Regions from separate parts of the Hansschlegelia sp. genome, predicted to be linked through region 2. Evidence: predicted binding sites of a transcription regulator. Region 2 holds the regulator's gene; each other region holds the start of a gene.

The links. Region 2 encodes LexA, which represses DNA repair genes until DNA is damaged. Its sites were predicted from a motif close to TGTTCNNNNTGTGTTCNG; they were not measured.
Region 1: VM780_RS09810 (sel1 repeat family protein) is a predicted target of LexA. The motif match lies at 5,191-5,208, and genes of this name have one in related genera.
Region 3: VM780_RS15210 (DUF763 domain-containing protein) is a predicted target of LexA. The motif match lies at 2,824-2,841, and genes of this name have one in related genera.
Region 4: VM780_RS13430 (DNA recombination protein RmuC) is a predicted target of LexA. The motif match lies at 1,955-1,972, and genes of this name have one in related genera.

Annotation. Positions count from the first base shown of each region.
Region 1 covers NZ_DATLJK010000014.1:65,978-71,915, forward strand. The annotation lists gene VM780_RS09775 (bifunctional diguanylate cyclase/phosphodiesterase) at 1-590, shown strand, start outside; gene VM780_RS09780 (SDR family oxidoreductase) at 603-1,508, opposite strand; gene pdxH (pyridoxamine 5'-phosphate oxidase) at 1,525-2,127, opposite strand; gene VM780_RS09790 (RT0821/Lpp0805 family surface protein) at 2,305-2,790, shown strand; gene VM780_RS09795 (J domain-containing protein) at 2,934-3,911, shown strand; gene VM780_RS09800 (hypothetical protein) at 4,035-4,514, opposite strand; tRNA gene VM780_RS09805 (tRNA-Ser) at 4,664-4,755, opposite strand; gene VM780_RS09810 (sel1 repeat family protein) at 4,807-5,076, opposite strand; gene VM780_RS09815 (hypothetical protein) at 5,599-5,928, shown strand.
Region 2 covers NZ_DATLJK010000004.1:48,424-54,361, forward strand. The annotation lists gene gltX (glutamate--tRNA ligase) at 1-1,111, opposite strand, end outside; gene VM780_RS01660 (ComEC/Rec2 family competence protein) at 1,213-3,525, shown strand; gene lexA (transcriptional repressor LexA) at 3,519-4,232, opposite strand; gene glp (gephyrin-like molybdotransferase Glp) at 4,360-5,580, opposite strand; gene moaC (cyclic pyranopterin monophosphate synthase MoaC) at 5,577-5,938, opposite strand, start outside.
Region 3 covers NZ_DATLJK010000016.1:6,229-12,166, forward strand. The annotation lists gene VM780_RS15205 (carboxypeptidase M32) at 1-1,482, opposite strand, end outside; gene VM780_RS15210 (DUF763 domain-containing protein) at 1,552-2,805, opposite strand; gene VM780_RS15215 (Ku protein) at 2,946-3,752, shown strand; gene ligD (DNA ligase D) at 3,749-5,938, opposite strand, start outside.
Region 4 covers NZ_DATLJK010000015.1:310,798-316,735, reverse strand. The annotation lists gene VM780_RS13440 (YbaB/EbfC family nucleoid-associated protein) at 1-97, shown strand, start outside; gene recR (recombination mediator RecR) at 147-752, shown strand; gene VM780_RS13430 (DNA recombination protein RmuC) at 761-1,939, opposite strand; gene def (peptide deformylase) at 2,040-2,609, shown strand; gene fmt (methionyl-tRNA formyltransferase) at 2,638-3,573, shown strand; gene truA (tRNA pseudouridine(38-40) synthase TruA) at 3,580-4,356, shown strand; gene VM780_RS13410 (invasion associated locus B family protein) at 4,353-4,910, opposite strand; gene VM780_RS13405 (sigma-70 family RNA polymerase sigma factor) at 5,141-5,713, shown strand; gene VM780_RS13400 (NADPH:quinone oxidoreductase family protein) at 5,723-5,938, shown strand, end outside.

The DNA of each region.
Region 1 (5,938 bases), on a different contig from region 2:
CCGCGGCGATCGTGCCGATCGGCGAATGGGTGCTGCGGACCGCCTGCAGGGAAGCCGCGCGTTGGATGCGGCCGGGCAAGGTGGCGGTCAATCTGTCGCCCGTCCAGTTCCAGCATGGCGACATCGTCGCGCTGGTCCATTCGATCCTGCTTGAGACCGGACTGGCCGCGACGCGCCTGGAGCTTGAGATCACCGAAGGCGTGCTGCTCGACAACCTGACGGGCGCGCTACAGACCCTGCGCCGGCTGAAGGCGCTCGGCGTGCAAATCGCAATGGACGATTTCGGGACCGGCTACTCCTCGCTGTCCTACCTCCAGGCGTTCCCGTTCGACCGCATCAAGATCGACGCCTCCTTCATCCGCACGCTGTCGACGAGCCCGCAGGCGAAGGCGATCGTGCGGGCGGTGGTGGCGCTCGGCGCGAGCCTCGACATGCCGATCACCGCGGAGGGCGTCGAGACGGCCGAACAGCGGGCGTTCCTGGCCGAGCTGAACTGCGAGGAGATCCAGGGCTACCTGGTCGGTCGGCCGAGCCCGGTCGTGTCGTTCGAGTCGCCCTTCGCCAAGCAGCGCATGCGCGCCGCCGGCTGAGGCGGCCCGAACCTAGACGTGCTGGCCGCCATTGATGTGGATCTCGGCGCCGGTGACGTAGGACGACATGTCGGTGCAGAGGAAGTAGATCGTCTTCGCGACCTCGTCCGGCGTGCCGAGGCGGCGCAGCGGGATCTGGTTGACCATCTTGTCGGTGCCGGGGGACAGGATCGCCGTGTCGATCTCCCCCGGCGCGATCGCGTTGACGCGCACGCCGAGCGGGCCGAAATCGGCGGCCATCTCGCGGGTCAGCGAGTTGAGCGCCGCCTTCGAAGTGGCGTAGGCCGCGCCCGCGAAGGGATGCACCCGCCCGCCCGCGATCGAGGTCACGTTGACGATCGATCCGCGGGCGGCGGTGAGTTCGTCGGCAAGGCCGCGCGCCAGCATGATGGGCGCGAAGAAGTTCACCTGAAACACCGTCTTCCAGTCGTCGAGAGCGGTGTCGATCGCGTTCAGCCGCGATCCCCCGGCCCCCTTGGGCGAAATGCCGGCGTTGTTGACGAGCGCGTGCAGCGCGCCGCCTTCGAGCCGCTCGCGCACCTCGGCGATCGCCGCGACCGTGCTGTCGACGTCCGCGAGGTCGACCTGGATATGGTCCTCCGGCCCGGCGCCCCACGGACACTCCTCCGGAAAGGCGTGGCGCGAGCAGGTGATGACGCGCCAGCCGGCCGCGGAGAACCGCTTGACGGTGGCGTGGCCGATGCCGCGGCTCGCGCCGGTCAGCAGCAGGGTCTTGCGCGGCTCGTTCGAGCCGGCCGGACGCGGCCGCGGGGTCGACGCGGGGGCGGCGCCGGGGCCCGGCCCCTGCGTCGTCGCGCTGGGCGCCGCGCTCATGGTCGGCACGGCGTCGCCCGTGCGGACGCCGGACATGGGGCAGGTGGCGGGCGGCGTGCCCGCCGGTCGGTCAGGCGTCGTCATCGCGGTCTTGGGGCCTTCATGGATAGAGGCGTGTGCGGACCCACGCGTCCGCCGCCGTCTTGCGGTGGAAGACCGCGCGGTCGTGCAGGCGGAAGGGCTGGTCGAGCCAGAACTCGATGGAGATGGGGATGATGCGATAGCCCGTCCACCAATCCGGCCTGGGGGGCTCGGCGCCGGCGAATTCGGCCTCGCGCGTCGCCACCGCCTGTTCCAGAACGGCGCGCGACGCCAGCGGCTTGGACTGCCGCGACGCCCAGGCGCCGATCCGGCTGAGTCTAGGACGGGTCGCGTAATAGGCGTCCGCCTCGGCGTCGCTGACGGGTTCGACCGGGCCGCGGACGCGGATCTGGCGGCGCAGCGACTTCCAGTGGAAAACCGCCGCCGCCCTTGGCTGCTCGGCAAGCTGCGCGCCCTTGGCGCTGCCGACATTGGTGTAGAAGACCAGCCCGCGCCGGTCGAAGCCGTTCATCAGGACGACGCGGACGTCCGGCATTCCGTCCTCGTCGACCGTCGCCAGCGCCATTGCGTTTGGGTCGTTGATCTCGGCGGCGCGAGCCTCTTCGAGCCAGGCCTCGATCACAGGGAAAGGGTCGTCGGCTGCGTGGAAGTCACCCGGCATTAACTGCTCCTGCCGTTCAATCCTGCGGCGATCAAGGAGTTCTGGAGTTTGTTGCGTAGCCTCGATCCGCCTCTGGCGACACGCGTTTCCTCTACACGAGCGTCGGCCGCGCTGCGAGCGCGACTGCTGCGCGGAGTCGTGGTTTCGGCGTTCGCTTTGCTCAGCGGCGCATGCAGCGTGACTTATCCGCTGTCCGGCGAAGCCGACGACATCAAGACCGGCAGCATCGACGCCCGCCCGGCGGCCGCCCCGCCGCGATCCGCGGACGCGGTGACCTCGGCGCCGCTCGGTCCGCCCGTGGGCGCGCAGGCGGCCGCTCCTCAGCCCGCCGCGAAGCCCGCCGCCTATGCGCCGACGGCCCCGCAGGAGCCTCCGGCGCTGACGCCGTCAGACTGGGCCTATGCGCGCGGCGCGCTCAGCATCGCCATGGCGGCCGACGCCACCAACGCCTCCGTGCCTTGGGCGAATCCCGATTCGGGCGCCTACGGGGCCTTCAGCGCCGCCGCGGGGGCGACCAACGAGAACGGTGCGACCTGCCGGCTGTTCACGGCGAGCCACAGCGCCGCCGGGCATGAGCAGCGTCTCGAAGGCACCGCCTGCCGCACCGCCGCCGGCTATTGGGAGGCGGTCGCGATCCGCACCGCCGCCAGCCGAACGCTCTGACGTCGGCCGGGAGCGTGTGACGGCGCGCCTGCGGCGACCGGACCTGTTGCATTGATGTTACAGGCGCCCACATTAAGGACGAAACGGGCCGTGCGCTAGACTGCGGCGCGCGGCTTCTCTCGAAACACGGATTCCTCGACGCGATGCGCGATCCCTATGACGTGCTCGGCGTGCCGCGTTCGGCGAGCGCCGCCGACATCAAGAAAGCCTACCGGAAGCTCGCCAAGACCTGGCACCCGGACCAGAAGCCCGACGACCCGACGGCGAAGGAGCGCTTCGCCGAGATCGGCTCGGCCTATGAGCTGCTGTCGGACGCCGAGAAGCGCGCGCAGTTCGACCGCGGCGAGATCGACGCGGAAGGCAAGCCGCGCTTCCAGGGTTTTGGGGGCGGGCAGGGCGGCCCGTGGGGCGCCGGCGCCGGCGCGAGCGGCCCGTGGGGCCAGCGCGGCCAGCGCTTCGACTATGAGTTCAGCCCCGGCGGCCCATTCGGTGGGACGCGCACGCGCTCCGGCGTCGGCGGCGACGACATACTGGATGAGCTTCTGGGCGCCTTCGGCGGCCGCCGTCCGCGCGCCGGCGCCGGTTTTGGCGGCGAGCCGCCGAAGGGCGAGGACCTGCGCGCTGAGCTGACCGTGCCGTTCCGCGATTGGGCGCGCGGCGGCAAGCAGCGCGTGCGCCTGCCGACCGGCAAGGAGCTCAACATCTCGGTGCCGGCCGGCATCGAGGAAGGCAAAACCATCCGCCTCAAGGGCCAGGGCGCGCCGAGCGGCCTCGGCGGCGAGCCGGGCGACGCGCTGATCGTCATCCGGGTCGCGCCGGATCCGGAATTCCGCGCCGAGGGCGACGACCTGCGGGTCGAGGTGCCGATCACGATCTACGAGGCGGTGCTCGGCGGGAAGGTGCGCGTGCCGACCCTCGACGGCGCCGTGGAGATGACGGTGCCGGCAGGCTCCGATGGCGGCCGCACCTTGCGGCTGCGCGGCAAGGGCATCGGCAAGAAGGGCGCGGCCGGCGATCTGCTAGTCGAGCTGAGAATCGCCCTGCCCAAAGGCGGCGACCCGCGACTCACCGCCGTCGCCCAGACGCTGAAGGACGAGGCGCCCTACGACCCGCGGGGGTGAGGGGCGGCGGTGTCAGTGCCGGCGCCGAAGGCAGAGCGGCGTGAAAATCCGCGTCGCCATCGAGCCGCCGGCGCCGACACGCGCAACAGCCTTCATGCTCGCCACACTCATGGCCCGGAAGCGTTAGGCAGCCCTCTTTCCATGAAGGCGACGCGGTGACCGGATCGCTCTCTTCAGGTCAGCGCGCGAGGCGAACGGCCACGCGTCATAGTCTCCGGCCGCTAGGAACGCCGCCGCTTCGTCAGGAGAAAGCGCGTGGAGCTGCCCCAACAGGCGGCGGATCCACGCCCCTCCCGCTCTAACCCTTTTTCTTGGGTCAGAACCGGGCCACGCGATTTTTGGCCAAATGTATTCGTCCGCGCCATCCAGGAACACGATCCAACGGATGGTCTCGCGTTTCACGTCGGGGGAAACTCTATAGCGGCCAGTTAGCTTGTGTACAGAGTAGTCATGATAAATGAGCCAAGCCGTGTCATAGATGGCCGGCACGGCTTGGTCGCTGGTCTCGGGTTCTGAGAACTCGAATTCCTCATTGGTGATTTGCCCGGAGATCAAGCGCCGGAGCGCCTGTGCTGCTTGGTCACGAGCCGGGCGGTCGATCATCAACGAAGCTCCCGCTTCGGTCGACAGGAAAACTGGGATCAATACGGACGCCAACCTAACCCACAGTCAAGGACGATCTGTGGACCCAAGGCGGATTAACCCCGCCGCTTGCGACGTCCGAATTGATGCTTTGACCGAATCTGAAAGATTGGCGGAGACGGAGGGATTCGAACCCTCGAGACCCGTTTCCAGGTCTGCTCATTTAGCAAACGAGTGCCTTCAGCCTCTCGGCCACGTCTCCGTGGCGGCAGGGGTACACGGGGCGGTTCGGGCGGTCAACGCCCGAACGCGGTCAATGGGCGGCAAGCCACTCGCGCGCCGCGCGCTGGGCCTCGGCGATCTCGGCGGCGCTCATCTCGAGCGCCAGTTCGCGTCGCATGCGGACCGCTTCGGCGACGCCGTCGCGGGCGGCGAGGTTGAACCATTTGTGCGCGGCCACACGGTCGATCGCGCCATAGCGCCCGACCGCGCAGGTCATGCCGAGCTGGAAGAACACCGCGCCGGACGCGACCGCGCCGAGCGCGCCGCATTCGATGATGTTGGACATGTCGTAGCGGGCCATCGCCTGATCCTCTGTCTTGGCCGGCCGGGCGGCCTTCCGTTCTGCACCGGCGCCGTCGAGCGCTTGTTCAGAACACTATCCGCCCCGATTTCTACTTCTCGATTAAAGCTTTACATGAATGCAATTTGAACAATTCGCAAACTGACGGTAAAAGTAAGATCCCATTCACTGCGCGACCGTTAGAGGCTCTTGGCTACACTGGCGCGGCGAAAGGAAGCATTAGCGACGACCCTTCACCCGCCGCCAACCACGCCGCGAGAATTGTCCGGCGGTCGGGAGGAGGGGCCCGGGCGCTCGCGCGCCGGCTCGGAAGGGCCGGAGCAGAACGCATTCTTCCCAAGGCGACAGAAGAGTTTCCGGCGCAGGCAAGTTAGTTCCGAGGCGAAGCAATAAATTTTTCCCTGATCTGAGCGGGGTCTTTTCTTGATCTGAGGCGTGCGCGCAGCAGATGGCGTGCGAAGCCTTCGCCGGCTGGGATCGAAAGCCTCAACCAGTCGCGCATCATCATGGGAGTTCAACAAAATGTCGAAGCTGATGAAAGCTGTGGCGTCGGGCGCCTTCGCGGCGGGGCTGGCGATCGCGCCGCTCGCGGCGATCGCTCAGGAGCAGCCCGCGCGGTCGACCGGCGACACCGACAACGCGCAGGACCAGCGCACGAACGAGCAGGTGCGCAGGACGCCGCCCATGGGGGGCTCGGAAAAGCCGACCGGTCCCAGCGGCACCAGCACGACCAGCAATGACGAGGGCGCCGGGGTCCATCCGGTGCCGCAGGCGCCGGCCGGGGCGGGTTCGGCGGCGACGTCCGGCGGCTCGGGCTCAAAGCCGATGCCCCACACCGATACGCGGAACTGACGTTTCGCTT
Region 2 (5,938 bases):
CCAGCAGTTCGACGAGAGTCTTCGCGCGCTCCTTGAGGCCCGGAAGCGCTCCCTCAAGCGCCGGCCAGCGGCCGGTTTCATCGAGCCGCGCGATCGCGGCGGGTCCGCCCGGCAGGTAGGGAAGCGCGGCGCGGAAAGCCTCCATCAGCTCCGCGTCAGGCGTCGCCCGCATGTAATGGCCGTTCAGGTTCTGCAGCTTGACCTGATCAAAGCGCGCCGCCGAACGGCCGACGTCGCCGATATCGAACCACTCGACCGCCTGTTCGGTCGAGAAGATCTCATCGTCGCCATGGCTCCAGCCGAGCCTGGCGAGGTAGTTGCGCAGCGCTGCCGGCAGGAAGCCCATCTCCCGGTAGGCCTCCACGCCGAGCGCGCCGTGGCGCTTCGAGAGCTTCGCCCCGTCCGGGCCATGGATCAGCGGGATATGCGCCATCTTGGGCGCGCTCCAGCCCATGGCGTCGTAGATCTGCGCCTGGCGGGCGGCGTTGGTGAGATGGTCGACCCCGCGGATGACGTGCGTCACGCCCATGTCGTGATCATCGACCACGACCGCCAGCATGTAGGTCGGCGTTCCGTCCGAGCGCAGCAGCACGAGGTCGTCGAGGTCCTTGTTGGGGATGACGACGCGCCCCTGCACGAGATCGTCGATGACGGTCTCGCCCTCGATCGGCGCCTTGAGCCGGATCGCCGGCTGGCGGTCCGTCGGCCAATCGGTCTCCGGCCGGTCCCGCCAGCGGCCGTCGTAGCGCGGCGGACGCCCTTCGGCCTGCGCCTTGGCGCGCATCTCCTCAAGCTCCTGGGCCGTCGCGTAGCAACGATAGGCGCGGCCCTCGGCCAGCATCCGCTCCACCGCCTCGCGGTGCCGGGCGGCGCGGGCGAACTGGAAGACAGGCTCGCCGTCCCAGTCGAGACCGAGCCACTTCAGGCCGTCGAGGATCGCCGCGATCGCGGCGTCGGTCGACCGGGCGCGATCGGTGTCCTCGATCCGCAGCAGCATCGTGCCGCCGAGACTTCTGGCGAACAGCCAGTTGAACAGCGCGGTCCGCGCGCCGCCAATGTGCAGGAAGCCCGTCGGCGACGGCGCGAAGCGTGTGACGACGGTCTCGCTCACTTCAGGTCGTTCTCTCGCGCTCGGGGGAGGGGTGCGGCGTCGTCTGTACGCCGCGGCGCGCCGGTGTAGCATGGGCCTGCGACCGGGGGAAAGACGCGCCGATGGCGGAGCAGCCGGGCCGGCCAAAGCGGGGCAGGGCGCGCGCAGCGGCCATTCCGGAGGATCGGGCGGCCGGTCCCGACCGCGCGGCGACGGCATGGGGCGGCGCGGCTTCCGCCCGACTGTCGGCGCTGCTCGCCGAGGAGGCGGAGGCCGGTCGACCGGCGCTCTGGCTTCCCGTCGCGTTCGGCTGCGGCGCCGCGATCTACTTCTCGGCGGGCCGCGAGCCCGAACTGTGGGCGAGCGCAGCGCCCCTCGGTCTCGGGCTCGGGCTGCTCTGGCTTGCCCGCGGCAGATTCCTCGCGCTCTGGCTCGCGCTCGGCCTGACCTTCGGCGGCGCGGGCTTTCTCGCCGGCAAGCTCGCGACGGTCCGCGCAGAAGCGCCGACGCTCGAGCGGCCGCTGCGCGGGGAGGTGGTCGGCCGCGTCCTGTTCGTCGAGCCGCGCGCGCGCGGCATGCGGCGGCTGACGATCGCGCCGGAACGGTTCATCACGCTGGCCGCGCGCGACATGCCGGCCCGCGTTCGGGTGACCGCGCGCGCAGATCCGCCGCTGGCGGCCGGCGACCGCATTGCGCTGACGGCGCTCTGGCGGCCGCCGGAGGGGCCCGTGCGCCCCGGCGGCTACGACTTCGCGCGCGTGGCCTTCTTCGAGCAGATCGGCGCGACCGGCTACGGCGCGAAGGACATCCGTATTCTGCCGGCCTCTCCGGGTGGCGTCATGTCGGACGCGGCGGCGCGGCTGGAGCGACTGCGCGCGGACCTCACCGCGCGCATCTCGGCCGCCGTGGGCGGCCCGGAAGGCGCGGTGGCGGCGGCTCTGGTCACGGGCGTGCAAGGCCCGATCCCGCCCTCGGTCTCGGACGACCTCCGCGCCGCCGGCCTCAGCCATATCCTGTCCATTTCCGGGCTGCACATGGCGCTCGTGGCCGGCACGCTGTTCTGGTTCGCGCGGGCGCTGCTCGCGCTCTCCCAGCGCGCGGCGCTCAGCCTGCCGGTCAAGGAAATCGGCGCAGCGGTGGCGCTCGCCGGGGCCACCTTCTATCTCGCGCTCTCCGGCGCGGAGGTCGCGACGCAGCGCTCCTACGTCATGATCGCGGTCGCGTTGCTCGCCGTGATGATCGGCCGGTCCGCGCTGGCGCCCCGCAACTTCGCGCTCGCCGGGCTGCTGGTGACCGCCTGGACGCCCGATGCGCTGCTTGGGCCGAGTTTTCAGATGTCCTTCGCCGCCGTGGCCGGCCTGGTGGCGTGGTTCGAGACCAGGCGTGACCTGCCTCCCGCGCCGCCGCCGGCCTCGCGCGGCGCGGCGCTCACGCGCCGCCTTCGACGCGCGGCGACGCTCGCGGTTATGACGACCCTCATCGCCGGGCTCGCGACCGCGCCGTTCGCCGCCTATCATTTCCAGCGCCTGACGCCTTACGCGTTGGCGGGCAACGCGCTCGCGGAGCCCTTAGTCGGGCTGATCGTGATGCCGGCGGCGATCGCCGGGCTGCTGTTCGCGCCCCTAGGACTGGACGCGATCTGGTGGCGTCTCATGGGCTTCGGACTCGAGGGCGTGCTCGCCGTCGCTGGAGCGGTCGCCGCCTGGCCAGGCGCCGAACGCAACGTCGTGGCGTTCGGGCCGGGCGCCCTCAGCCTCTTCGCGCTGGGGATCGCATGGCTCTGCCTCTGGCGAACGGCGCTGCGCTGGGGCGGGCTCCCGATTCTCGGGGCGGCGCTCGCGCTTGCGGCGTTTCCGGCGCGGCCGGACGTCGTGATCGACGCATCGGGTCGGGCGCTTGCGGCGCGGGCGCCGGATGGCCGGCTCGCGCTGCTCGGCGCCAGCCCGGGCCGGTTCGCCGCCAAGGTCTGGTTTGCGGCCGACGGCTCGCCTGCGCCGACGCGGGACGCCGCACGCGACGTGCGGTGCGACGCCTATGGCTGCACCGCGCCCCTCGCGGGCGGTGGCGTCGTCGCGCTGTCGTGGGACCCGAGGGGACTGGAGGAGGACTGCCGGCGGGCGGCGCTTGTCGTCACGCGCCTTGACGCGCCGGCGGCCTGCGCGGAGACGGCGGCGGTGGTTGACCGAAGAATCCTCGCAGCGACCGGCGCGCTGAGCCTCACGCGCTCCGGCGATGGCTTTTCGGGCGTCGCCGCCCTCGACCCCGCGGGCTCAAGGCCATGGACGCGCCAGCCCCCGACGCCGCCTCCGGCCGCCGCTGCGCGTCTGGCGTTCGCCCCGACGGCGCCCGTCAAGGACCTCAGGCCTCCGCCGGTCGACCCCACCGGTTCCGCCGAGGCGGAGGAGGAAGACGAGACCTCTCCGGACGATCAGTAGCGGCGGATCAGCCCGACGAGCCGTCCCTGGATGGCGACGCGGTCGGGGCCGAAGATCCGCGTTTCATAGGCGGGGTTTGCGGCTTCAAGCGCGATCGAGGCGCCGCGCTTCCGCAGCCGCTTCAAAGTGGCCTCTTCCTCGTCCACCAGCGCGACCACGATGTCGCCCGTGTCGGCGGTGTCCTGACGGCGGATGAGGACGAGGTCGCCATCCAGAATGCCGGCCTCGATCATCGAATCGCCGCGCACCTCGAGAGCGAAGTGCTCGCCGGTCGACAGCAGGTCCGGAGACACCGCGATCGTGTGGCTCCTGGTCTGGATCGCCGAGATCGGCACGCCGGCGGCGATCCGGCCCATCACCGGCACATGCACGGCCGAGCGCCGATCTTCGCCGTCGTCGTCGTTCGAAGAAGCGGGCTTGAGCCGCCCGAGATTGCCTTCGATCACGCTCGGCGAGAACCGGGGGGTCGGCCGCGTGACCGAGGGGGCCGCGGCCTCTGGCAGCTTCAGCACTTCGAGCGCGCGCGCCCGGTTCGGCAGGCGCCGGATGAAGCCGCGCTCCTCGAGAGCCATGATGAGCCGATGAATGCCCGACTTCGACTTGAGGTCGAGCGCCTCCTTCATCTCCTCGAAGGAGGGCGGCACGCCGGCCTCCTTCAGCCGCTCATGAATGAAGCGCAGAAGCTCGTACTGCTTGCGGGTCAACATGGGCGGGTCCGCGACGGTGCAAAACAAATCATGAACAGAAATCTACCTGTTCTAGATGTGTTCTGCAACAGTTAACGTTCGGTTCATGCCGGGGCGGACGTCGGGAATCCGCTCCTGCGCTTCGGCTTCAGAGCGGATGCGGCAGAGGCAGAATCATGCAGGGATCGCCCGCCCGGGCAGCGGCCGCGCCGGCCGGGCGAACGAGCAGGCATTCGGCTTCGGTGAGCCGCCGCAGCATGGACGAATCCTGCCGCGGGAAGCCAGTCGCGACGGCGACTCCATCCGGATCGAAGGTCAGGGCGGCCCGCAGATAGTCTTCGCGATGGTCGTTGGCCGGCATGTCCCGGCCAAGCCGCCCCGGGATGATCTGCGGCTCGATGTCGGCGCGCCCCGAGAGACGCCGAAGCGCGGGCATCAAGAACAGCACGGCGCAGACGATGGCCGAGACGGGATTGCCGGGAAGGCCAAGCGCCAGCATCTCGCCCCGCCGCCCGGCCATCATCGGCTTGCCGGGCCGCATCGCGATCTTCCAGAAGTCGAGCGCGACGCCGCAGGCCTCCAGCGCCGGCCGGACGAGGTCGTGGTCGCCCACGGAAGCGCCGCCGAGCGTGACGAGGACATCGGCCCTCTCGTCGATGGCGCGCTCGATGGCGGCGCGGATCGCCGCTGGATCGTCCGGCGCGACGCCGAGATCGAGCGGCAGGCCGCCTTCGCCGGTCACGGCGGCCGCGATCGCAAAGCCGTTCGATGCGAAGATCTGGTCCGGGCCAGTCTCTGCGCCGGGTAGGGCGAGTTCGTCGCCAGTGGCCAGAATCGCCACGCGCGGCCGCCGCGCGACGGGGACCGAGGCGTGGCCGAGCGCCGCGGCGAGCGCGAGATCGCGCGCCCCGAGCCGCCGGCCCTCGGGCAGCAGTGTCTCGCCGGCCGTAAAATCGAGGCCCGCCCGACGGACATGGCGGCCGACCGGGACCGCCTCGTGCGCGACCACCTCGTCGCCCTCGCGCGCGGCGTTCTCCTGGAGGAGAACCGCGTCCGCCCCCGCGGGCAGCGGAGCGCCGGTGAAGATCCGTGCGGCTTCTCCGCGGCCGATCTCGCCGCCGAAAGCCTTTCCGGCCGCGGCTTCACCGACGACGCGCAGACGCGCCGGGGCGGTCGCGACATCGGCCGAGCGCACCGCATAGCCGTCCATCGCGGAGCAATCCCATGGCGGCTGCGTCCGGAGCGCATGGAGCGGCGCGGCAAGCGTTCGGCCGAGCGCCTCGCCCAATCGAACCTGCTCGGACGGAAGCGTTTTCAGGCCCGAGATGATACGGGCGCGAGCCTCCGCGACAGGGAGAAGGCCGCTCATCCTTCGGCCCTGAAGTCTCCGGAGCGGCCGCCGGACTTGGCGAGCAGCCGCACGCCTTCGATCCGCATTCCGCGGTCGACCGCCTTCGTCATGTCGTACACCGTGAGACACGCGACGGAGACCGCGGTAAGCGCCTCCATCTCAACGCCGGTGGGGCCGGTCACCCGCGCGGTCGCGGTCACCACGACGCCCGGCAGCGTCTCGTCGGGCCTGAGATCGACCGAGACTTTCGACAGCGCCAGCGGGTGGCAGAGCGGGATCAGCTCGTGCGTCCGCTTCGCCGCCATGATGCCCGCGATCCGGGCCGTGCCGAGCACGTCGCCCTTCTTGGCGTCGCCGGCCAGGATCAGCGCCAGGG
Region 3 (5,938 bases), on a different contig from region 2:
GACGTAGCGCCGGCGCAGATGCGCCTTGAATAGCGCCGGATCAAGCGCCCGCCCCGTCGACTGCGTGAGCAGGTCATCGGTCTCGAGCAGCGACGCCTGCGCGTGGATGTTGGCGCGCAGCCAGCCGAGCAGTGGCGTGAAATCGCCCCGCTCTATCGCCGGCGAAATGTCCGGAACCGCGCGCCGGGCGGCGTCGAACAGCTGCGCCGCAGTCAGGGCGCCGAGCGTGTAGGTCGGGAAATAGCCCCAGCCGCCACTCGGCCAGTGGATGTCCTGGAGACACCCGACCCGATCGTTCGGCGGCGTCAGGCCGAGCAGCTCCTTCATCTGCACGTTCCAGGCGCCGGGCAGTTCCGCGAGCGGCAGATCGTCGGCGATCAGCGCCTTCTCCAGCCGGTAGCGCAGGATGACATGAGCCGGATAAGTCACCTCGTCGGCGTCGACGCGGATGAAGCCCGGCGCCACGCGGGTGTAGCGACGCCACACCGCGTCGGGCTCCCAGCCGGGCCCCGAGCCGCCGAAGGCGTCGCGCATGATCGGCGCCGCGAAGCGGACGAACTCGCGGCTTCGGCACGCCTGCATTTCGACCAGCAGCGACTGACTCTCGTGGAGACTCATGCCGCGGGCGTGGCCGACCGGCTGGCTCATCCAGCCCTGGGGCCGGCCCTGCTCGTAGAGCGCGTGGCCGGTCTCATGCAGGACACCCATGAGAGCGCTCGAGAAATCATCTTCGTCATATCGCGTGGTGATCCGCACGTCGTCATCGGCGCCGCCGCAGAACGGATGCGTCGACACGTCGAGCCGGCCGCGGTCGAAGTCGTAGCCGAGCGCCTCCATCATCCTGAGGCCGAGCGCGCGCTGCGTCTCGACCGGGAACGGCCCCTGCGGCTCCGGATCGGCCGGCCGTCGCGCCTGCGCGGCCAGGACCTCGTCGAGAAAGCCCGGCAGGAAAGCCGCGAGCTCGTCGAACAGCGCGTCGATCTTCTCCGAGCGGCCGCCGGGCTCGTAATCGTTGAGCAGGGCGTCGTAGGGAGACAGACCGAGTTTCTCGCCCTTCGCCCGCCCGATCTCCCGCTGCAGCCGAAGCACCTCGGAGAGGTGGGGCAACAGCCCGACGAAGTCCGAATCCTGCCGCGCCTGCCGCCACGCCATCTCGCATGTCGAAACAGCTTTGCTGGAGGCCTCCACCAGATCAGCCGGCAAGGCGGTCTCCGCAGTCCAAAGCCGTCTGATCTCGCGCAGATTTGCGCGCTCCCAAGGGCCTAGCCCGCCATCGGCCTCTGCGTCGTCGAGCCAGTCGCCGATGCGCGGGTCGGTCGCCATATCGTGCCGCAGAACCTGGAGCAGCGCGACGCTCTCGGCGCGCCGCGGGGCTGCGCCCTTCGGCATGACGGCGGCGTTGTCCCAGTGGAGGATGCCCAGCGCGTTGGAAAGCGCGGCGATCCGGCCGTGATGGGCGGAGAGCTCGGAATAGGCTGTCATCGAAGTCCCGCAGGGGAGGAAAGGCCAGGCTGGTATCGCAGAGCGTCGCGCCCGACGTCCAGCCGCGCCTCAGGCGGCGGAGGCGTCTTCGGCCGGCGGCTCCCAGCCGAACACGCTGCGCCCGCCATAGTCCGGCGAGCGACGCCGCTCTTCGGCCACGAACGCTTCTAGCGAGGGTCCCGTCGCGTAACGCTCGGCCCGCCGGGCCTGCTCGTCGAGCCGCCTGATCGCCCCGAGTTCATCTTCGCGCCCGAGCTTGGCCTTCCGGACGGCAGACTTCAGCACGTCGATCGTCTGGTCATAGACCTTGAGCGGCACCGGGAATGGCTGGCGGTCCTTGCCGCCATGCGCCAGCGAGAAGCGCGCCGGGTCGCTGAACCGGCAGGGCGCGCCGTGCACCACCTCCGCCACCATGGCGAGCGCCTCGACCGTGCGGGCGCCGACGCCAGGCACCAGCAGGAGTTCGCGGAAATCGGTCGGGCCACGCTCGGCCGCAGCAGCCAGCGCGCCGTGCAGTCTTCGTATGTTCACGTCGCCCGGGCGCACGTCGTGATGCGCCGGCATGACGAGGTGCGGCAGCAGCGGCTGGGCCTGCTCGCGCGGCGCGGCCGCTGCCGGCTCAAGCCGGGAGAGCTCCGCGACGATCTTTTCCGGCGGCAGCGCCCGCAGCAGCTCGAGCTGGCCGCGGCGCGAAGCCTCGGCGCGGCGGTCGGTGAGGTTCACGATCTCTCCGCGGCGCGGGCCTTCGATCGCGGCGTGCGGCTGATCGACAAAGTCCTTCAGCCCTTCGGAAAGCCAGTGATAGCGCCGCGCCTGGCGGGAGCCGCCGTTCATGCCCTGCTGGACGACTGTCCAACGCCCGTCATCGGTGACGACAAAGCCGTGCAGGTAGAGATCGAAGCCGTCCTGGACCGCGGCGCTGTCGACCTTTGCGACCAGCCGGCTCGCTTGCGCGAGCGCAGCGCCATCGAAACCGACCCTGTCGCCGATCGCGATGAGCTCGGGCGGCGTTAGCCTCGATTGCCTGCCGCGGCCGCCGCAGACATGGACGCCGAGTTCGCCCGCAAGAGGCGCAAGGCCCCGCTTGAGCGCGCCGATCACGCTCGTCGTGACGCCCGAGGAGTGCCAGTCCATCCCCATCACGGCTCCGAAGGACTGGAACCAGAACGGATGGGCCAGACGGTGCAGCAGCTCATCCCGGCCATAGTGGAGGATGATCGCCTCCGACACCACCGCGCCGAGCCGCGTCATGCGCTCGCCGAGCCAGCGCGGCACGCGTCCGCCATGCAGCGGCAGATCGGCGCTTCCGGCGCGTCGGGCCACGGCGTCTCCTCACATCCAAGTTCCGCAAACGTTCTAGCACGCACGCCTCCGCCGCGTCTCGATTCGGGCGCGCGGCGATGCGGCGGAACCCACAGCGCGGGCGGCCGTTTTGCTCAGTTGCACAACGGAGTTCGAGCTTTATGGCCGCGCGGGTGTTCTGGAAGGGCTATCTGAAGCTCTCGCTCGTGACCTGCCCGGTCGCGATGACGCCGGCGACGACCGAGAGCGAGCGGGTGCGCTTCCACACGCTGAACCGCAAGACCGGGCACCGGGTCGCCAGCCACTATGTCGACGCCGCCACCGGCAAGCCGGTCGAGCCGGGCAGCGAGGTGAAGGGCTACGAGCGCGGCGAGAATGAGTTCGTCATGCTCGAGGATGACGAGCTCGACGCCGTGGCGCTCGAGAGCACCCATACGATCGACATCGAGACCTTTGCACCGCGCGAGTCGATAGGCTGGATCTGGTACGACCGACCGCACTACCTCACGCCGAATGACGAGGTCGGGGAGGAGGCCTTCGCGGTCATTCGGGAGGCGATGGCGGCGACCGATGTGGTCGGCATCTCCCGTCTCGTGATGTATCGCCGAGAGCGCGCGGTTCTGCTGGAGCCGCGCGGCAAGGGCATCGTGCTGTGGACGCTGCGATATGGCGACGAGGTGCGGGACGAGTCGGACTACTTCCCCGAGAAGCCTCAGAAGGTCGAGCCGAAGGCGCTCTCGCTCGTCGAGAAACTCATAGACGAGCGGACCACCGAGTGGTCGCCCCAGATGGTGAGCGACCCGGTGCAGGCGAGCCTGCTCGATCTGATCGCGTCCAAGAAGAAGGGCCGGAAAAAGGCTGTGCGTCCAAAGGCCGAGGCCGCCGAGGCGCCGGCCGGCAACGTGGTCAACATCATGGAGGCGCTGCGTAAAAGCCTCGCCGCGGAAGGCAAGGGCTCGCGGCGCTAGGCGGCTCGCCTGGGCTTTGCCTTGGGTCTTGCGGAGCCGCCTTCCACCGGCAGCGGCTTCGCGGCCGCCCTGAAATCCGCCCAAGGATCGGCTGCGAGCGACGCCAGCCGGGTGGGGGCGTTGTCGACCGTGAAGTAAGCGGGACCGATCGCCGGCCCGAGTTCGCTCCAGTTGAGCGGCATCGAGACCGCCGCCCCCGGCCGGGCGCGGGTGGAGTAGGGCGCGACGGCGGTCGCGCCGCGGCCGTTGCGCAGATAGTCGACCAGGATCTTGCCCTTGCGCTTCGCTTTGGTGACGGTCGCGACATACCGGTCTGGCTCGTCGGCGGCCATCGAGTCGGCGAGCGCCTTGGTGAAGGGCTTTACGACGTCCCAGCCGGCCTGCGGCTTCAGGGGCGAGACGACGTGCAGGCCTTTTCCGCCGGACGTCTTCACGAAAGCCGCGAGTCCAGCGGCCTCGAGCCGCCGTTTCACCTCGAAGGCTGCCGAGATGATCTCTTCCCAGGAGACATTCTCCCCTGGGTCCAGGTCCATGATGATCATGTCCGGCGTTTCGAGCGCCGCGACCGTGGAGCCCCAGGGGTGGATCTCCAGCACGCCGCCCTGGACGAGGCCGATCAGCCCGTCCCGGTCATTGATCATGACGAGCGGCTCGTCGGACTTGTCCTTGGGATCGTCGAACACGCCGATCGCGCGGTTCATGCCTTTCCAGCGATGCTTCTGGAAGAAGCACTGGTCCGTCACGCCTCCGGGACAGCGCAGCAGCGAAAGCGGTCGTCCAACGATGAAGGGGGCCATGCGCGGCCAAACCTCCATGTAATAGTCGGCGAGACCCTGCTTGGTGACGCCGACGTCCGGCCAGTACACACGGTCCGGATGGGTGAGGGTGACGGAGGAGGCGCGCTGCGGCGTCTTCCCCTCCGGCGCGTCCGTCTCGCGGACGACCTCTGCGGCCGGCTTGTCCTCGCGTAGTCCACGGAAGGCGGCGTGACGGAGATGCCGATCGGCGGTCCAGGCGCGGAACTCGATCTCCGCCACCAGCTCTGGTTTCACATAATGGACCTGCCGGGCTTCGTCAGCCGTCAGGCGGTCGGCGAACGGCGATGACTTCTGCTCGATCGCCTCGAGGCGCTTCAGAAGGTCTTCGGCGACCTTCACGGTGAAGCCAGTGCCCACACGGCCGACATGGCGGAGCTTGTCGCCCTCGAAGGCGCCGAGCACAAGCGAGCCGATCGCGCGGCGGGAGGTGCTGGAGGGCGTGAAGCCGCCGATCACGAACTCCTGCCGGTCGGAGCATTTGGACTTGATCCAGGTCTTGCCGCGGCCGGAGCGATAGGGCGCATCCGCCTGCTTGGAGACCACGCCTTCGAGGCTCAGGCGGCAGGCGTGCTGCAGCACCAGATCGCCGTTCTCCGGAAAATGCTCGGAGAACCGCACCAGACCGGCGTCCTGCCCGATCAGCTGCGCGAGAGCCGCTTTGCGGTCGAGCAGCGCGCAAGCTGTGAGATCGTAGCCATCGAGGTAGAGCAGGTCGAAGGCGTAGAACACGAAGCGATCCTGCCGCCCCTCGCTCAGATCCGCCTGCAGCGTGGAGAAATCCGAGGCGCCGGCTCCATTCTCGACCGTGAGTTCGCCGTCGATCAGGGCGCTCGAGGCCGGTAGCGCCGCCAAGGCGTCGACGACCGTCTTGCCGAACTTCGCCGTCCAGTCGAGACCGCTGCGGGTCAGCAGCTTGACCTTGCCGGCGTCAAGCCGCGCCTGCAGCCGGTAGCCGTCGAACTTGATCTCGTGAATCCAGCGCGCGCCCTTGGGCGCTTTGGCGGCGAGCGTCGCGAGAGCCGGCTCCACGAAAGCCGGCAACGTCGCCTTTTTTGCCTTCTTGATCTTCGACGGGTCGAGGCCGCCAGCGGCCGGTGCCGCGGCGTCCGGCTCGATCCGGCCGGTCTCCGAGGACCAGCCGGGCGTCTCGCCTTCAAGCTCCTCCACCAGCCGGCCTGTCTTCACCGACTCCGGGCGCTCTTCCAGAATGTCCGGGTCCGCCTCTGCGCGGGCCTCCTTGTCGTCGCCTTTGATGAGCAGCCAGTTCTCGTGTTTCTCGCCCTTGCGAGGGGCCATGCGCACGAGGTGCCAGCGCCCTTTCAGCTTCTCGCCATGGATTTCGAATTCCAGGTGACCCTTGGCGAAGCC
Region 4 (5,938 bases), on a different contig from region 2:
CGCGGACGCGCGCGGCAAGGCCGAAGCCGCCGCGCAGGAAAAGATGCAGGGCCTCACCGCCGGCCTGCCGATCCCGCCCGGGATGAAACTGTTCTGAGTTTTCTGTACCTCCCGGCCGTTGCGGGACGGACGAGCCCCTCACCCTGATGTCCCGCACCGCCGCCGGCCCCGAGATCGAGCGCCTGATCCAGCTCCTGGGCAAGCTGCCGGGCCTTGGCCCGCGTTCAGCCCGCCGGGCGGCGCTGCACCTGCTCACCCGCAAGGACAAGCTGCTTGAGCCGCTGTCGGACGCGATGCGGCTCGCATGCGAGCGCGTCACGACCTGTTCGGTCTGCGGAAACGTCGACACCCAGGATCCCTGCGCGATCTGCCGTGATCCGCGCCGCGACGGCGCGACCATCGTGGTCGTCGAGGACGTGTCCGACCTCTGGGCGCTCGAGCGCTCGGGCGCGGTGTCGGCGCGCTATCACGTGCTCGGCGGCACGCTGTCGCCGCTTGACGGCCGAGGCCCGGAGGATCTGAACCTCGCGACGCTCGCCGATCGCGCCGGGGCCGCGGAGGTGCGCGAGGTGATTCTCGCGGTGAACGCCACGGTCGAGGGACAGACCACCGCCCACTACGTCACCGATCTGCTCGCCGACGCCGACGTGAAAGTGACCCGGCTCGCCCACGGCGTGCCAGTCGGCGGAGAGCTGGACTATCTCGACGACGGCACGCTTGCGGCGGCGATCCGGAGCCGTACGACGTTCTGAGGCCGCGCCTACTCCGCCGCCTCGCGGCGCAGCGGGTTCGGCAGCGTCTCGGCCGCCGGCGCGACGCCGAGCTCCATCTGCTCAAGCCGGGCCCCGCGCCGGGAAATCTTTTCGGCCGAGATCGCGATCTGGTCGAGATCGCTGACGGTCTGGCCAAAATGCGCCTTCAGCTTCTCGACCCGCTCGCCGATGCGCCGGACGTCGTCGAGAAGCCGGCCGACCTCCGCCTGCAGCAGATGGGCTTGGTCGCGCATCGCGGCGTCGCGCGTCAGCCCCTGCACGACCTGAACGGCCAGCATCAGCAGCGAGGGAGACACGATCAGCACACGCGCCCGGTGGGCGCGCGCCACCACATCCTCGAAGCGCTCGGCGAGCTCGGCGTGGATCTGCTCCGACGGCACGAACAGCAGCGCGACGTCCTGGGTCTCCCCCGGCAGCAGATATTTGGCGGCGACGTCCGCGACATGCTTGCCGACGTCGCCGCGCACCCGCGCCTCAGCGGCCTTCTGGGCGTCCGCCCCGTCGGCCGCGCGCAGCCTTTCGAAACCTTCGAGCGGGAACTTCGCGTCGATCACGAGCGGACGGTCGTCTCCGGGCAGCCGGATCAGCGCGTCAGGCCTGACGCCCGTCGAGAGCTGCGCCTGGAAGGCGCAGGCTGAGGGCGGCAGCGCATCCTTGAGAATGGCCTCCATACGGCCCTGCCCGAACGCGCCGCGGGCCGGCTTGTTGGCGAGGATCGCCTTGAGGTCCGTCACCTGACCGGCGAGCGCGCCGATGCTCGCGCCTGCGGCGTCGATCACCGCGAGCCGCGCCTCGAGCCGCGCGAGCTGTTCGGCGGTCGCCTGCCCGTTCGCCGCCAAGCCGTCGCCGACCCGCGCGCCGACGGCGTCGAGCCGCTCCGCCACGCCGCGCGCGAGGTCGGCCTGCCGCGCGCCGAGCGCGGAAGCGAACGCCTGCAGCCGCCCCACCGCCTCGGACTGCATCCGCTCGACGGCGGCGAGCCGGCGATCGGCCTCCTCGGCGCGGAACGCAGCCTCGCGGGCCTCGGCCCGCCGAGCGGCTCCGGCGCGCAACAGCGTGATCAGCAGCAGGCACAAGGCGGCCACCGCAGCGGCGCCAAGCCCCGCCAGCGCTTCGCCGGAGGTCACGGCGCGGCCACCGAGGACAAAGAGGACCTGATCAGTCATGGCAGTCCTTGTAAGCAGAACAAATAATGAACATGTTGACGTACAGGACGCAAGGTCCTATCGGCGGTCTCTGACCTTCCGCACGCACCTATGTTGAGACATGGCAGTCGCGCCGCTCGTTTATCTGCCCGACCCGAAGCTCAGGCTCGTGAGCGCCCCCGTGGCGCAAAGCGACGCCGAGGTGAAGGCGCTCGTCCAATCGATGTTCGACACGATGTACGATTCGGCCGGCATCGGGCTCGCGGCGATCCAGATCGGCGTGCAGAAGCGCGTCGTGACGATTGATCTCGCCGGGCAGGACGAGGAGCCGCAGCCGCTCGTGCTGATCAACCCGGAGATCGTCGAAGCCTCGACGGAGCGCCAGGTCTACGACGAGGGCTGTCTCTCCATTCCGGAGTATTTCGAGGAGGTGGAGCGGCCGGCCCGGGTGACGGTGCGCTATCTCGACCTCGAGGCGCGGCCGCAGGAACTTCAGGCCGACGGCCTGCTCGCGGTGTGCGTCCAGCATGAGATCGACCATCTGAACGGCGTGCTGTTCATCGACTACATCTCGCGCCTCAAGCGCGACCGCGTGACGCGCAAGTTCGAGAAGGCGCGGGCGTTGGGCGAACTGCCGTCGTTCCCGAAGCGGGAGCGCGATCGGCGCGAGCCAGAGCCGGTCGCGTCCTGAGCGGGGCCTTGCGAGCGGGCGCGGTGGAATGACGCTGCGGCTCGTCTTCATGGGCACGCCGGACTTCGCCGTGCCGACGCTTTCGGAACTCGTGGGTCAGGGCCATGAGATCGCCGCGGTCTATACGCGCGCGCCGAAGGCGGCGGGTCGTCGCGGCATGGATCTGACCAAGACGCCGGTTCATCGCTTCGCCGAGAGCCTCAATCTTCCCGTCTACACGCCGCGAACGCTGCGCGACCCGCAGACGCTCGAAGCGTTCGCCGCGCATGAGGCGGACGCCGCGGTGGTGGTCGCCTACGGGCTGCTCCTGCCGAAGGCGGCGCTGGACGCGCCCCGGCTCGGCTGCCTCAACCTGCACGCCTCCCTGCTGCCGCGCTGGCGCGGCGCGGCGCCGATCCAGCGCGCGGTGATGGCCGGCGACGCAGAGACGGGCGTCATGGTCATGCGGATGGAGGAAGGGCTCGACACCGGACCGGTCGCGGCTGCCGAGCGCGTCGCGATTGGTCCGGACGAAACGGCCGGCGAACTGCACGACCGGCTCCGCGCGCTTGGCGCCGACCTGATGGGTCGCGCGATCGGCGGGCTGGAGCGCGGCAGCCTCGTCTTCCGGCCGCAGGGCCAGGACGGCGTCACCTATGCGGCCAAGATCGACAAGACCGAGGCGCGCATCGACTGGAGCCGCCCGGCCGCCATCGTGCACAATCAGATACGCGGGCTGTCGCCCTTTCCGGGCGCGTGGTTCGAACTCGCCGGTCCCCGTGGCCCGGAGCGCGTCAAGGTCCTCCGCTCGACCCGCGCCGAAGGCGCAGGCGCGCCGGGCGACCTCATCGACGACCGGCTGACGGTCGCCTGCGGGGAGGGCGCGGTGCGGCTTCTGCTGCTGCAGCGCGCCGGCAAGGCCCCGGTCGACGCGGGCGCCTTCCTGAACGGCGCCCGGCTCGATGCAGGCGTGCGGCTCGGCTGACGCGCGATGCCACGCTACCGCTTGATCGTCGAGTATGACGGCCGGCCCTTCGTCGGTTGGCAGCGCCAGGCGAACGGCTCGTCCGTGCAGGGGGCCCTCGAGACCGCGATCGCCGCGTTCACGGGGGAGTCTGTAAGCGTCAAGGGCGCCGGGCGCACCGACGCCGGCGTTCATGCTTCCGGGCAGGTGGCGCATGTCGACCTGTCACGCAGGGTCCGGCCGGACGTGCTGCGCGACGCCACGAACGCGCATCTGCGACCGCAGCCGGCGGCCGTCTTGGAGGCGTCAGAGGTCTCGGAGGCGTTTGACGCCCGATTCTCGGCGATCCGCCGGCACTACGTCTATCGAATCGTCGACCGGCGGCCCCCGCTGACGCTCGATCTCGGTCGCGCCTGGCGCGTTCCCAAGCCGCTCGACGTCGCGGCGATGGACGCGGCCGCAAAGCGGCTTCTCGGCAGGCACGATTTCACCACGTTCCGCTCCGCAGCCTGCCAGGCCTCGAGTCCGATGCGCACGCTCGACCGCCTCGACGTCGAGCGCTCAGGGAATGCGGTTTTGATCAGCACGAACGCGCGTTCGTTCCTGCACAATCAGGTGCGGTCCATGGCGGGTTCGCTCGTCCAGGTCGGCCTCGGTCGATGGACCGCAGACGAGCTGGCGGCCGCGCTCGCTCGGGCGGATCGGACCGCCTGCGGCCCGGTCGCGCCGCCCGACGGGCTAACGCTCGTGCAGGTGGATTACCCGGCGGATCATCCGGACGCCGGCCAGGGCCCCGCGGCCTAGCGCGCCTTCGCCGTCGGTCGGCATTCGGCGTTGATCTTGTCGAGGGCAGCCGAAATGCCCGCGAGCGAATAGCTCTGCGTCGCCGGCCGGCCACGCGCCGGAACCGCTTTGACCGTCATGTCCTTGCGGCCCTCTCGCATCGCGTTCACCAGCGCCTGCTGCTCCTCGTTGGAGCTCATGAAGGCGCCGTCGCCCCGCACGAACAGCGTAAACTTGGCGTCGTCGACACCGAGCTCGACCTGGCTTTCCGGCTTGAGGGCGAAGCCCGGCATCACGCTGACCTCGTTGACGACGCCGTCCTGGGGCCTGTTGGAGATGAAGAAGTACGCGCCGGCAGGCGGATTGGCGGAGCGTCGCCGGCCCTTTTCGGGCGTGGCGAGCGCGTAGCAGACCTTGCCGCCTTTCACCGGGGCCGCATAAGCGTTCCAGTCCTTGAATTCACCCAGCTGGCTGGGCTGCACGCCCGCCGGCGCGCCTTGAGCCAGCGCGCCGTCGCTCCCGCAAACGGCGAGGCCAGCAGCGAACAGGAGAGCAAGGCGGAGGCGGTCGGTCATGGCGTCGCTTTCGGTTCAGGCGCGCGGCTCTCAGGCCGCCTCGCGTCGAAGAGTGGGCGCGTCGCGAAGGCGCATCTGGGGCGGAGGCCGTATGTCGCGCATGAGATTACGTCGAAAAGTTTAGAAAATTCGACCATGCGACACAGGTTAGCCTCAGCGAGGAGGTCGTGCTTTAGTGCGGCTCGGCGCAGAACGTCCAGCCGCTGGCCGGCAGGTGTCGCGAAACAGTGATGTCGTCAGACCGCTCCTCCGAAATGGCGCTGCTCGTCGCCCGGGTCGCAGAGATCCGGGATCGCGACGCTTTCGCGGCGCTGTTCGACCATTATGCGCCGCGGCTCGCCGTCTATCTCCGCCGGCTGGGCGCCGACCCTTCGACCGCCGAGGAGATTGCGCAGGACGCGATGCTCGTGCTCTGGCGGAAGGCCGATCTGTTCGATCCCGCAAAGTCGTCCGTAGGCACCTGGCTCTACCGGATCGCACGCAACCGGCGCATCGATCTGCTTCGGCGCGGACGGGGCGCAAGCCTCGATCTCGACCAGGTGGTCGCCATGGTCGACGACGCTCCGCGGCCGGACGAATCGCTCGGGGCGCGGGAGAGGGAAGATTTCGTCCGCCGCGCCATGGGCGTCCTGCCGCCGGAGCAGAGCTCGCTCGTCAGGCTCGCCTTCTACGAGGGTCGGTCGCACAGCGAAATCGCCGCCGTCACCGGTCTGCCGCTCGGCACCGTGAAGTCCCGCATCCGCCTCGCCTTCGGGCGGCTGCGCCGGAAGCTCGAGTCCGACGGCGTCCTGGACGCCACCTGAGGATCCCCTGTGAAAGCCGTGTCATGCGTCGAGCTCGGACCGCCCGAGCGCCTGCAACTCGTCGACCTGCCGGACCCGGAGCCCGGGCATGACGAGGTGGTCATCGACGTCGCCTATGCGGCTCTGAACTTCTTCGACACGCTGATCATCCAGGGCAAGTACCAGACCCGCCCGACCTTGCCGTTCTCACCCGGGGGCGAAGTCTCCGGCTGGATCTCCGCGGTC